3 regions of the Lacticaseibacillus zeae subsp. silagei genome follow, and region 3 is predicted to be linked to each of the others. Evidence: predicted binding sites of a transcription regulator. Region 3 holds the regulator's gene; each other region holds the start of a gene.
The links. Region 3 encodes NrdR, which represses ribonucleotide reductase genes. Its sites were predicted from a motif close to ACACNATATATNGTGT; they were not measured.

Region 1 (4,277 bases), 220 kb from region 3:
CATCAATGGCATTCAGATCATCTTTAGCGCGGTTAGCTAATTCTTCAGCCAGATCTTCGACATGTGGCTGGCGTTTATGGGCATAGTCCATCAGCGTGTCATTCATATCAACGACAGCGGCCTCGTCTGCTTTCTTGTCTCGTTTCATGCTAGCAGTCATCTCCTCATATATTAGTATGCACCTACGCCGGCCTTTCATCAACGGCAGCGGGGAAAGTCGCTTTTGCAGTCAACAGAGTGACACTCAGCGGTTTTTCCTTATTGATGAAGTTGCTGACGGGAGCGGAGAAAGAGTTCCTGATAAAGCGCGGACCAACTTTCAAATCGTTCACTAGCCAGATAAAAGACCGGAATGCCAGGCACGATCGATTCCTCACCCGGGGCCAAGGCTTGGGCCGAAATCACAAAGTCAGGATGTTGGTGGATGGTTACCAACCGAATAAATGCCGGGTGAATGAGGTTGAGCCGCACAGTTTCGTATAACGGCTGCGGCATCAACGGGTCCAATGCAACTTTCAGTTTATCAGCAACAGCACTTTCTGTCATGAATGGCCAAAGCAGCTGATAAAAGCCGTCGATAATTTCCTCAAGGGCATGATTTGTTGGTGCCTCACGCGCAAAAAATGCTTTAATCGCCTTGTCCAGCCGCGGATAAAACGCCCGCATCGGATGCGCGGTTTTAGCCAAATCAATATAGGCGCCGTCAGGAAAGATCTGTTCGCTGATTAAAATTTTTAATAAATTGCCGGCTAATGCCAGATCTGTGGTGATTGCCGAGGAAATACCGATCAAGTGGCGGCTAAGATCGGCGCGGATTTTTGCGACGGTTTGCCAAGCCAGCGTGTTGTGTGCGGCGTGGTAACCGACAATCCCCGCAGCCTCAAATTGCTGCTCCGTGTGCAATCGCGGAATACGCCACTGGCCGAGATACAGATAGAGCATTTCGGCTTTGGCAACTTCTGGCGGCAAATGGGCAAAGACATCTGGCAACTTTTCCGGCAACGCGGGCAGCGGCTTCAATTCAGAAAAGTTTAAAGTATTGACAATGGCGTGATCGGCCTGTAACCGATAGAGATTGATGTTAGCTGAAAATCTTAGTTGCTTGACTGAAAAATCCCGCTCGACTAATCCGGCGTCCTGTAAGGCTTGAACCAGCTGACGCGACTGAGGCAATATGTCTGCAAACAAAGGATTGTCAGCGTCAACCAATTGCCACAATAACTGGCGATAAACTTGACGAATTCGCGGCTCTGCGCCGACAAGTGCCAACGGCGTGAGATTAATGGTGACCCCTTTTTGGCGCAAGTACCCACGTAATACGGAAATTCGCCGAAAAAAAGCTGCTCGGGAGAAACCGGTTTCTTCTAATAATATGGGCAACGTTAGATCAGGTTGCATCAGCGTTTTGACCAGAAGTTTTCCGGGAAGCGATCGCCGAAACAAAAAGATTCGGTAACGAACGCGGCTAATCGAAGGCGGTGCCGTCATGTTGCCATCCCCTCTACGTAATAAAGGCGGTGCACCAGGATCAATGGCATGTAAATCCTCGGCGACTTTCGCCATTTGCCGTCGCAGTTGCCGGTAGCTTTCACCGCGGGCCATCGCTGCCGTTGCAATATTCATTTGCCGATTAGGCGCGTCTCGCAAATCGCCATAAAGCGCCAACCGCTCGCGTTCTTCGCGGTCTAGGAACAATTCTTCAAACGCCATGGTGACGACTTCCTTTCCAAATTTTTGCTATAGTATAGCAAAGAAGATCGGCAACCGGATAAATGATGCTTGTGCACTTGTCTCAGACGCGTGTTTCCTTAGCGGGCAGGCTTTTGCCGCATTAAGTCAGCCTATGATTGATTAACACTGGCGTCTGGCATGCATTCTTGCTATACTAAAAGTAAGCAAAAATCAAGTCGACACCATATGCTTTGGGGTATCAAAAAAATTAACCCCAAGATATGGTGTTTTTCATTGACATGTACCCCAATATTGAGTATTCTAAACTACATAAGATAACAAGAAAGGATGATACCTATGCGTAACATCACACTGTTCACGCGCAATGGCTGTCCACAATGCCGGATGACAAAGCGCTACCTCGATACCCACAAGATTCCATTTACGGAACACAACATCAACGAGGAACCTGAATACATCGATTACTTAAAGAAAAAGGGATTCCAGCAGGTTCCTGTTCTTGAAGCAGATGGGCTTGATTCATTCTCCGGGTTTCGACCGGATGCCTTGAAGCAACTGGCTGTCTGAACAGCCAGTTTTTTTATCGCATCGAACTTAACCGAATGAAGATAAATTGCAGTGAAAGCAGGGATTAGCATGTCATTAAAAACAATCAGTCCGGAAGAGGTTACTTATTACGCCCTTAACAACGAGATCAATATTCCCGTTAACGACCAGATTCCGCTCAATAAAGATAAGGAAGCATTACAGGCCTTTTTGACCGAAAATGTGGCGCCAAATACGATGAAGTTTTCGTCGCTACAAGAGCGCTTGAAGTATTTGGTTGACCATCATTATTATGAATCGGGATTTTTAGAAAAGTATCAGCCGGCCTTCCTGGAAAAGCTGGACCAGTTCTTGACGGCTCAGCATTTTCAGTTTAAGTCCTTCATGGCGGCTTATAAGTATTACGCTCAGTATGCGTTAAAGACCGACGATGGCACTCAGTATCTTGAAGATTACAAAGATCGGGTATTTGCCAACGCCCTCTTCTTTGCGGATGGTAATGAGCAGCTGGCGGTGGATCTGGCTGACGAGATGATCCATCAGCGGTATCAGCCGGCTACCCCTTCGTTCCTAAACGCTGGTCGGCAACGCCGTGGCGAATTGGTCTCCTGTTTTCTACTGCAAATTACCGACGACATGAATTCGATTGGCCGCGCGATTAACTCTGCCCTTGAGTTGTCACGAATTGGTGGCGGGGTCGGCCTGACACTATCGAACCTTCGTGAAGCCGGTGCGCCAATCAAAGGCATTGACGGTGCTGCAAGTGGCGTACTTCCGGTTATGAAGTTGTTGGAAGATTCTTTCTCCTACAGCAATCAGTTGGGCCAACGTCAAGGTGCCGGCGTGGTTTATTTGAATGTCTTCCATCCTGATATCATCAGTTTCCTGGGCGCTAAAAAGGAAAACGCAGATGAAAAGTATCGGGTAAAGACCCTTAGCCTCGGCGTCATTGTGCCTGATAAGTATTACGAGCTTATTAAGGACAATGCCGATATGTACCTCTTCTCCCCTTATTCGGTTGAACGAGCTTACGGCAAGCCATTTTCGTATGTGGATATCACCAAGGAATACGACAACATGGTGGCCAATCCGGACATTAAGAAATACAAGATTAAGGCCCGCGATCTGGAAAATGAAATTTCCAAATTACAGCAGGAATCTGGCTATCCTTACATCATCAACATTGACACTGCCAACAATGCGAGCCCGATCGATGGCAAAATCATCATGAGCAACCTGTGCTCGGAAATCATGCAGGTACAGGTACCATCCAAGCTCAACAACAAGCAGGAATATGAAGTCTTAGGGACAGATGTTTCCTGCAACCTGGGTAGCACGAATATTCCTAATTTGATGCACAGTCGCGACTTTGGTCACAGCGTTGAAGCCATGGTTCGGGCATTGACCTATGTCACTGATCATAGCAATATTGACGTTGTGCCGTCTGTTCAGCATGGGAATCACCTGGCACACAGCATTGGCCTTGGCGCGATGGGCTTGCACACGTACTTTGCTAAGAATCATATGTATTATGGTTCACCGGAAAGCCTTGATTTCACCAACATCTATTTCTTGTTGCTGAATTATTACACGTTAAAGGCATCCAACAAGATTGCCAAAGAACGTGGCGAAACATTCCATAATTTTGAAAACAGCAAGTACGCTGATGGCAGTTATTTTGACAAGTATATCCAACAATCATGGGCACCTAAGTACGACAAGGTGCGTGATTTGTTCAAGGATGTTCACATTCCGACCCAGGCGGACTGGGAAGCGCTCAAAGAGAGTGTGATGAAGGACGGCTTGTATCATCAAAACCGGATGGCTGTGGCTCCTAATGGCTCGATCAGCTATATTAATGATACCAGTGCCTCCTTGCAGCCAATTGTTAACCGGATTGAGGATCGCCAGGAAAAGAAGATCGGCACCATTTACTACCCGGCGCCTGGTTTGTCGAATGACACCATGCCTTACTATCAAAGTGCCTACGACATCGACATGCGTAAAGTCATTGATGTTTATGCCGCTGCCCAACAGCA
Region 2 (4,277 bases), 1.2 Mb from region 3:
TCTTAATAGTTGATTTTAATACGTCTAAGTTTACAGAGCCTCGATATACAGCGATGATGTGCGCCCATACAGTGAGAATAGAAGCCAGAAAAGAGGAGGCCAAATGGTAATCAATGCGGGGGGCTGTGATCAGCACTTATCGGAAACAGACAGGCATTACCCAGCAGGTTTTGGCAGATTTTATTGGTAGTTTGAAGGCGTTAGTTTCAACATGGGACCCAGGAGTTCCCCGAGCAAAAGGACATTAGAAACAACTCATGAAATACCTTTTTGCATATAAAAGAACATATTATGATGCTGCAAGATACCGCACAAAGACCGACTCGTATAGATCTACAAACGCAAAAAAACAAAATTAAAACTTACGAGAAATAAAATCCTGCGTTAAAATATAGCTATTAAAGGTGTGGGAGGAATGAGATGAAAAAGACTAAATCGGCGTGTATTCAACACAGATCTTGCATTTCCTTTTGAAAGAGGGTTATGACCATGAATATGCCATCAAGGCAATTATATGGAGAAGTAAAGAAACATAAGGAGTATCTAGAGGAAAATCATATAAACCATAAAATCCTCTCGTTAAAGCGAGGGGATGGCGGCTCAGTTATTCATTATATGGGGAATACAATACACCGATAGTTGGAAAGCATTCTGATTGATCTTTTAATTGACAATAGAAGAAAAACTTTGGTAGAATTAAGGAGTCAAACAGCGGACGGCGTAGAATTTTGATGCTTCTACGTTGTTTTTTTGTTTGTCGGATTTTCTACCAAAGCGTCTCGAATATCGGGAATCTTGTATTGTCTGAGCCGTTTTTCTATTGCACTTTTTGATTTTAGGAGGAACTATAAAGATGGATTTTTACATGAAATTACCACGTAACAAAAAAGAATTTGCACTATTTATGGGGATTGTCTCTGTAAATATTATCGCGCCGCTTATTACCTGTTTTGAGTCAGGATTTCACCTTTATGTGTGGCGAGACGTACTGACGATACTTCCGTTTATCTGGCTGAGTGTGATTGCTATTGTGCTTATTACTTATATACCGGCAGAAAAAATGACAGCTCTGATTGCGGCGAAAGACGACAGTTTCCGCTCTCATATTGTCGTGAATATTTTATGTACAGTATTGATGATGTCTGTTTTTCTGACTGTAATCGGAACATGGATTGGGACACGCGCTATCACCTTAGAACCGATACAGATGTTTTTCTATAAGTGGCCCAGAAACTTTGCTATTTCATTATTCGTTGAAATGTGTATCGCACAGCCGATTGCCAGATTTGCACTTTTACAACTGCATACAAGACTTGATGAAAAAAGACAGTTGGGATAATTAAAAAAATGTATAGACTGTTTGAATTCTGACTTTATTTATGCGCAAGCTGAGAAAGAAAATTGATCCGAAGCCTTTGAGCTTGTGATCCTGAATCCAGCCGGTGTGGGCTAACTTTCAGTTGATGGCGTTGAACGGTTTTGCCAAGCAGCATCAAATCAGGACCATCGCGGGCTTTAAAACGAGATGCGACCGGTTTGCAGGACGATGAATGATCGTCTTGCGGAACGGCCGCCTTTTTTGATGACACGATAAAGCCGCAGCTATGCGAGTTTGTTATGTTCTGAGATGGATGAGCCGTTTTTTTAAAAATCGATCGCTGGCAATCAAATGATGCAAAACCACTATATCATGTATAGTGTTGTGTCATTACCCACCAAATTTAGTAGTTTAGTGCTTTCTTTTGAAGAAAAATCCTGTATACTATATATATTGATGCAAGCGGAACAAGTCAGTGTACTGGGGGATTAGCCATGATTGAATTTTATACACAAATCAAGAAACGAGACGGGCGCATCGTTGATTTTGATGCGAGCAAGATTAGCACCGCGATTACAAAGGCGGCGGAGAGCGTGGCAGAGCTGTCACCCAGTGATGTGCTGACGATTGATCACTTGACGGATACGGTGACGGCTAAAATTCGCGATCGCTATCATGATGATGTTGAAATCGCCGAGGTTCAGACGGTGGTTGAGCAGACGCTGATTGCAGCCGAGAAGTATGACTGGGCCGAGGCGTATACGCAATATCGGCTGAAGCGGGATTTAGCGCGTAAGCAGAAGCAAGATGTCAATTACAATGTGGCGAAGCTTGTCAACCGCGACAAGAGCGTGGTGAACGAGAATGCCAATAAGGATAGCCGCGTGTTCTCGACCCAGCGCGATCTCACTGCCGGTGCTGTGGCCAAGGCAGTCGGGCTGAAAATGTTGCCGCCAGCTGTGGCCAATGCCCATCTGCGTGGCGATATTCATTGGCATGACCTTGATTACACCCCGTTTATGGCAGAAACCAACTGCTGCTTAATTGATTTTGACTACATGTTGAATCATGGCTTTTGCATCGGTAACGCCGAAGTGGAGCCGGCCCACTCGATTCAGGTGGCTGTGACTCAGATGACCCAGATTATCGCGAATGTGGCTTCCAGCCAATATGGCGGCTGCTCCAGTGATCGCACGGATCAGGTGCTGGCCCCGTTTGCCGAGAAAAATTATCAGAAACATCTAAAGGAATTCGGCGATGTGATTGATGATCCGGCCCAATTGAAAGCGTTGGCTGTGAAGCAGACCAAGAAGGATATTTATGATGCCTTGCAAACGTTGGAATATCAGGTCAACACCCTTTATTCGACGCAAGGACAGACGCCTTTTGTCACCGTTGGCTTTGGATTGGGCACCAGCTGGATCGAACGGGAAATTCAAAAGGATATTCTGAAAATTCGGATTCTTGGTCTGGGTAAGGAGCGCCGTACTGCGATTTTTCCGAAGCTGGTCTTCACGTTGAAGCGCGGATTGAATCTCAACCCGGAAGATCCTAACTATGACATCAAGCAGCTGGCTATTGAATGTGCCACCAAGCGGATGTACCCAGATGTCGTGTCATACGATACCATCAAGCGGCTGACCGGCTCATTCAAAGCGCCCATGGGTTGCCGCAGCTTCTTGCAAGGCTGGACCGATCCTAAGACCGGCAAGGAAGTCAACGCCGGTCGGATGAACCTTGGGGTGATCACGGTTAATCTGCCAAGGATTGCCATGGAGTCCAAAGGCGACAAGGACAAGTTCTGGAAGATTTTTGAAGAACGGATGCGCATCTGCAAGGAAGGTCTGTTGTATAAGATTGAGCGCACCAAACAAGCGACGCCGGAAAGTGCCCCGATTCTTTACAAGTACGGCGCATTTGGCAAGCGTTTGGCTGACACAGACAGCGTCGATGACCTATTCAAAAACGGCCGCGCCACGGTATCGCTTGGTTACATCGGCTTATACGAAGTCGGCACGGTTTTCTATGGTTCAGCATGGGAAAAGAATCCCGAAGCCAAGGCGTTTTCCGTTTCGATCGTTAAGGCGTTGGACGATCATTGCAAAGCATGGGAAAAGCAGTACGGCTATCATTTTTCGGTTTACGGCACACCGAGTGAGTCGCTCACCGATACCTTCTGCCGCGACGATACCAAGAAATTCGGGATCGTCAAAGACATTACGGACAAGGAATATTACACCAACAGCTTCCATTATGATGTCCGCAAATCACCGACCCCGTTTGAGAAACTCGATTTTGAAAAGGATTATCCGCAGTACAGTGCCGGTGGCTTCATCCACTACTGTGAGTACCCAAATCTGAAGCAGAACCCGAAAGCGCTTGAGGCAGTTTGGGACTATGCCTACGACAAGATCGGTTATCTCGGCACCAACACGCCGATCGATCAATGCTTCAAGTGCGGCTTCAAGGGTGAATTCACGGCGACCGCGAAAGGTTATGAATGCCCGGAATGCGGCAACCACGACCCGGCAACCTGCGATGTGGTCAAGCGCCTCTGCGGCTACCTCGGCAATCCAAACAAGCGGCCAATGGTTCATGGCCGTCAGGAAGAAATTATCCACCGAAAGAAACATATCTCGTTTAGCTTGAATCAGGTGGCTAATCGGCGGGAAAAGTAAGATGAAATAGTACTAGTAAATTAAAACGGCGATCGCGAGAAGTTTCCTGCGATCGCCGTTTTATGTTGGCTGAAATGAGACCTGCGACTTTTTATTTTATTTGACTGCGTGTAAAATGCAAAGCAATTAATTGTTATATTGAAGCGCTATTTTGAGGAAGACAAACGAGTCGGGAGGTGCAGCATGGTTGCCAATGCATTTACCGCCAGTCAGTGGCAGTCAGCCGAGCAATGGAACAATGGCTGGCTATTTTTCGCTATCGTTGTCATTTTACTCATTGT
Region 3 (4,277 bases):
CAAAACATTCCAGCGCGAGACGAAGGCAAAATTATTCGGAAGGCGTTTGTGCCGTCCCATCCTGATTGGCAGATTTTCAGCTCGGACTATTCGCAAATCGAATTACGCGTGTTGTCCCATATTTCCGGTGACGAAAATATGCAACAAGCTTTTAAAAATGGCGTTGATATTCATGCCAACACTGCGATGAAAATTTTTGGCTTGGATTCACCGGATCAAGTCACGCCGGATATGCGTCGGCAGGCCAAGGCGACGAATTTTGGGATTGTCTACGGTATTAGTGATTATGGGTTAGCACAGAACATCGGGATTTCCCGCAAGCAAGCGAAAGCCTTTATCGATGGTTATTTCGAACAGTATCCCAAGGTTCATGATTACATGGCCAATATGGTTAAAAAGGCACGTGAAGACGGTTACGTCGAGACACTGTTCCATCGCCGCCGCTATTTGCCGCAAATTCATTCACGTAACTTTAATTTACGGAAATTTGCCGAGCGGACCGCGATGAACACGCCGATTCAAGGCAGTGCAGCGGACATTATCAAAGTTGCCATGATTCGCATGCAACAAGCATTAGCCGATGCCCATCTGCAAGCCAAAATGCTGTTGCAGGTTCACGATGAACTTATTTTTGAAGCCCCAACTGCGGAAATGGAGCAGCTTGGCAAGCTCGTGCCTAAAATCATGGACTCTGCCGTACAATTGGACGTGCCATTGAAAGTCGATAGCCACTACGGCCCGACTTGGTTTGATGCGAAATAAGGAGATCGGGAATGCCAGAGTTACCTGAAGTCGAAACGGTTCGCCGTTCATTATTGCCACTTATCAAAAGCAAACGGATCACCGCGATTAGTACGAATTGGGCGAAAATTCTGATTAATGGCTTACCGACTTTTCAAAAAGAGGTCGTGGGCGCTGCTGTCACCACGATTGATCGCCGCGGGAAATACCTGTTGATTCGGCTGAACAACGGCGAAACGATTGTCAGCCATTTACGCATGGAAGGCCGCTATTACGTTGTTAGTGATGCCCATACACCATTTGACAAGCACGATCATGTCACCTTTACGTTCCAGGATGGGAGCCAACTGCGCTACCGGGATTTACGCAAATTTGGCCGCATGCGCTTGATTCACACTGGTCAGGAACAATCAGTACCGGCGTTGGCAAAATTAGGGCCGGAGCCGACCCCTGCGACGTTTGACGAGGCGGCATTTGCCCAAAAACTAAAACGCCATCATAAAGCGATCAAGTCGGTTTTATTGGATCAAACCGTTGTTGCCGGCATCGGTAATATTTATGCAGACGAAGTTTTATGGCTCAGTCGCTTGAACCCGCTGCAGCCAGCTGATACGCTGACCAAAAAAGAAATCCACACTTTACATGATAATATTATCAAGGAGTTAGATGCGGCCATTGCTGCTGGCGGCACCAGCGCTCATACCTATGTTGATGCAGAAGGTAACCGCGGCTCTTTTCAAGATGCCTTGCATGTTTACGATCGGGAAGGGACGCCTTGTGATCGGTGCGGCACACTCATTGTTAAAATCAAAGTCGGCCAACGCGGCACCCACTATTGTCCCCACTGCCAACCTCTGCATCAAAGGAGGCGTCCGGCATGACCTATTTATTAGGCTTGACAGGTGGGATTGCATCGGGCAAATCAACGGTAAGCCGGGTTTTTAAAGCAGCTGGGTTTCCAGTCGTGGATGCAGATGTGATTGCCCGCCGGATTGTCGAACCCGGACGGCCAGCACTCGCCCGTATCGTTCAGGCGTTCGGGCCACAAGTGCTGCGCGAAGATGGTAAGCTTAACCGTGCCAAGCTTGGTGAGATTGTCTTTTCCCAACCGCGGCGTTTAGAGGCACTGAACCAAATTAATCGACCGTACTTGCGCGCGGCGATTAATCAAGCATTAGCCCAGGCAAAAGCCGGCGGTGCTGCGATTGTGATTGGTGACATTCCACTCCTTTACGAAGCCGATTATGTCGATGCATTCGATGGTGTTGCCGTGGTAACCGTTGATCCCAAGGTTCAGTTGGACCGGTTGATGGCCCGAGATGGTCTGACAGAAGCCGAAGCCAAGGAACGGATAGCATCACAGATACCTTTGGCGAAAAAAGCGGCTATGGCTGATTTTGTTATCGATAATAATGGGCGACCGGAAGCAACCATCGCCCAGGCAAAAGCCTTGATTCGTCAGCTGCAGCACCTATCATAAGCGGCGTGCGCGTGCTATAATAAGCTATCAAACTTTGATTAAGAAGGTGGAGTCGTGCAATGTCCCCATTGCCATCATAATAGTTCGCGGGTCGTTGATTCGCGTCCAACAGACGGCGGTCGGGCGATCCGACGCCGACGCGAATGCGAGAATTGCGGGTTTCGCTTCACGACTTTTGAACGAGTCGAGCAAACCCCGTTATTGGTAATTAAGAAAAACGGTACCAGAGAAGAGTTCAATCGTGAGAAGATTCTGAAAGGACTGATCCGGGCGGCAGAAAAACGACCGGTCACCATGGAGCAAATGCAAGGAATCGTTGACTCGGTTGAAAACCAATTGCGGGCGATTGGTGAAAATGAAGTTTCCAGTCAAGCCATTGGCGAGTATGTTATGTCCAAGCTAGCAGATGTTGACGACGTGGCTTATATTCGCTTCGCCAGTGTATATCGGCAGTTCAAAGATATGTCCGTCTTCATGCAAGAGCTTCAGGATATGATGAAGAAGGAAAAGACTAAGAAATAGTGATTGCGAAACAAACGGACCTGGGGCAGTTGTCTCAGGTCCGTTGTCTGAAAAGAGGTGAATTTGCGATGCAGCGTCCGGATACGTTTATGCCACAAGCAGGCTTTGTATTGACCAAGGCCGGTTATTTTAGCGACTTTGATGAAAAGATCGCCATCTCGCTTTATCAACCGCTCGTGGGGCCGATTGCCATGGCGCTTTATCTAAGTCTATGGCAGGAGGTCAAAGACCGCGCTTTGGTGACGGATCGGCGCCCACAACTCTGGCTGTTGGACTTGCTGGATATCGATATTGATCAACTTTTCGTGGCCCGCGTCAAACTGGAAGCAGTTGGCTTATTGCGGACCTATACGCAAGTTGATTCACTTGGACGCTATTATGCCTACGAGCTTTACCCGCCAGTGCGGCCGGATGCCTTTTTTAAAGACGATTTGTTGGGTTTACTGTTGTATGACAAGGTCGGTGAAAAGCGGTATGACGAATTGGTTGCGCAGTTCAGTCTGAAACCGGTTCGCCGCCCGGAATGGCAGGAGATCACAGCAAACTTTTTGGATGTGTTTCGCTTTGACCACAACCTAAGCGGGGAACCAAGTGCGGTGGTTGCGGCCAAAAAAGCAATGGATCAAAATCAGCCTCAGTTACCACGACTTGGTAATGGCGAAGGCTATGACTGGGAACTTCTGCAATCGCTGTTAGCCAACAGCAATATTCAGTCAGGTCAATTAGCTAAACATCAAGAGGCGTTGTATCAAATCGCTGGGTTTTACGGGATTCAACCGCCTGACTTTGCGCGGCTGATCAGTCGCGCAACCGATGTGATGACCGGTAAAATTGACTTGAATGCGCTTCGGCGGCTGGCTGAGCAAAGTTATACCCGTCAGCAGCCACAAACCAAGGCGCAACCAGTAGCAACCAAACCGCCAAAAGTGGCCAGTGCGGACGAGGCGCTGCTAAAAAGAGCGAAAAGTATGCCACCGCGCCAGTTTTTAACCGCAGCCAAACAGGCTAAGAATGACCGGATGTATCCAGCCAATAATGAATTGCGCGCGGTACAGAGCCTGAGTGAACGCAACGTTTTTGATGCGCCTACGATTAATATTTTGATTGATTATATTCTCCGAACAAATGACAGTATCAATCAAGCCTTGATGGATGCCATTGCCAACAGCTGGTTGAAGGCCAATGTGACGAGCCCGGAAGCAGCGTTGCAGCAAATTCATACGTTTGAAGAGCAAAAAGCCACCGGAAAAAGGCGTTTTCAAAGCCCAACCAAAGGCGTGCGGCAGGAGAAGCTGCCAGATTGGGCTAAGGAAGGCTATCAACCCAAGAAGAAAAAAGTCAGTGAGGCAGATCGTCAGACGTTGGCTGCTCAGCTGGAAAAGTTACGGCAACTCGGTGATAAGGGAGGGACGAAGTAATGGAAGATATGCGCAAACGCTTGGCAATGTTAATGGACTCTCGACAGTGGCGGGAGCGGTATTTTAAGATGGTCAAAGCAGCCTTGCAAGATCCTGATGTCCAGACCTTCCTTAAG

Region 1: the regulator NrdR is predicted to act here: its motif matches at 1,944-1,959, upstream of nrdH (glutaredoxin-like protein NrdH).
Region 2: the regulator NrdR is predicted to act here: its motif matches at 1,681-1,696, upstream of nrdD (anaerobic ribonucleoside-triphosphate reductase).

What each region holds. Positions count from the first base shown of each region.
Region 1 covers NZ_CP132484.1:1,692,384-1,696,660, reverse strand. Annotated here, with positions in the region: gene LACZS1_RS08075 (hypothetical protein) at 1-148, opposite strand, end outside; gene LACZS1_RS08070 (helix-turn-helix domain-containing protein) at 259-1,710, opposite strand; gene nrdH (glutaredoxin-like protein NrdH) at 2,029-2,259, shown strand; gene nrdE (class 1b ribonucleoside-diphosphate reductase subunit alpha) at 2,329-4,277, shown strand, end outside.
Region 2 covers NZ_CP132484.1:219,617-223,893, forward strand. Annotated here, with positions in the region: gene LACZS1_RS01090 (hypothetical protein) at 854-1,339, shown strand; gene nrdD (anaerobic ribonucleoside-triphosphate reductase) at 1,813-3,996, shown strand; gene LACZS1_RS01100 (hypothetical protein) at 4,180-4,277, shown strand, end outside.
Region 3 covers NZ_CP132484.1:1,468,314-1,472,590, forward strand. Annotated here, with positions in the region: gene polA (DNA polymerase I) at 1-762, shown strand, start outside; gene mutM (bifunctional DNA-formamidopyrimidine glycosylase/DNA-(apurinic or apyrimidinic site) lyase) at 774-1,622, shown strand; gene coaE (dephospho-CoA kinase) at 1,619-2,221, shown strand; gene nrdR (transcriptional regulator NrdR) at 2,276-2,743, shown strand; gene LACZS1_RS06985 (replication initiation and membrane attachment family protein) at 2,812-4,161, shown strand; gene dnaI (primosomal protein DnaI) at 4,161-4,277, shown strand, end outside.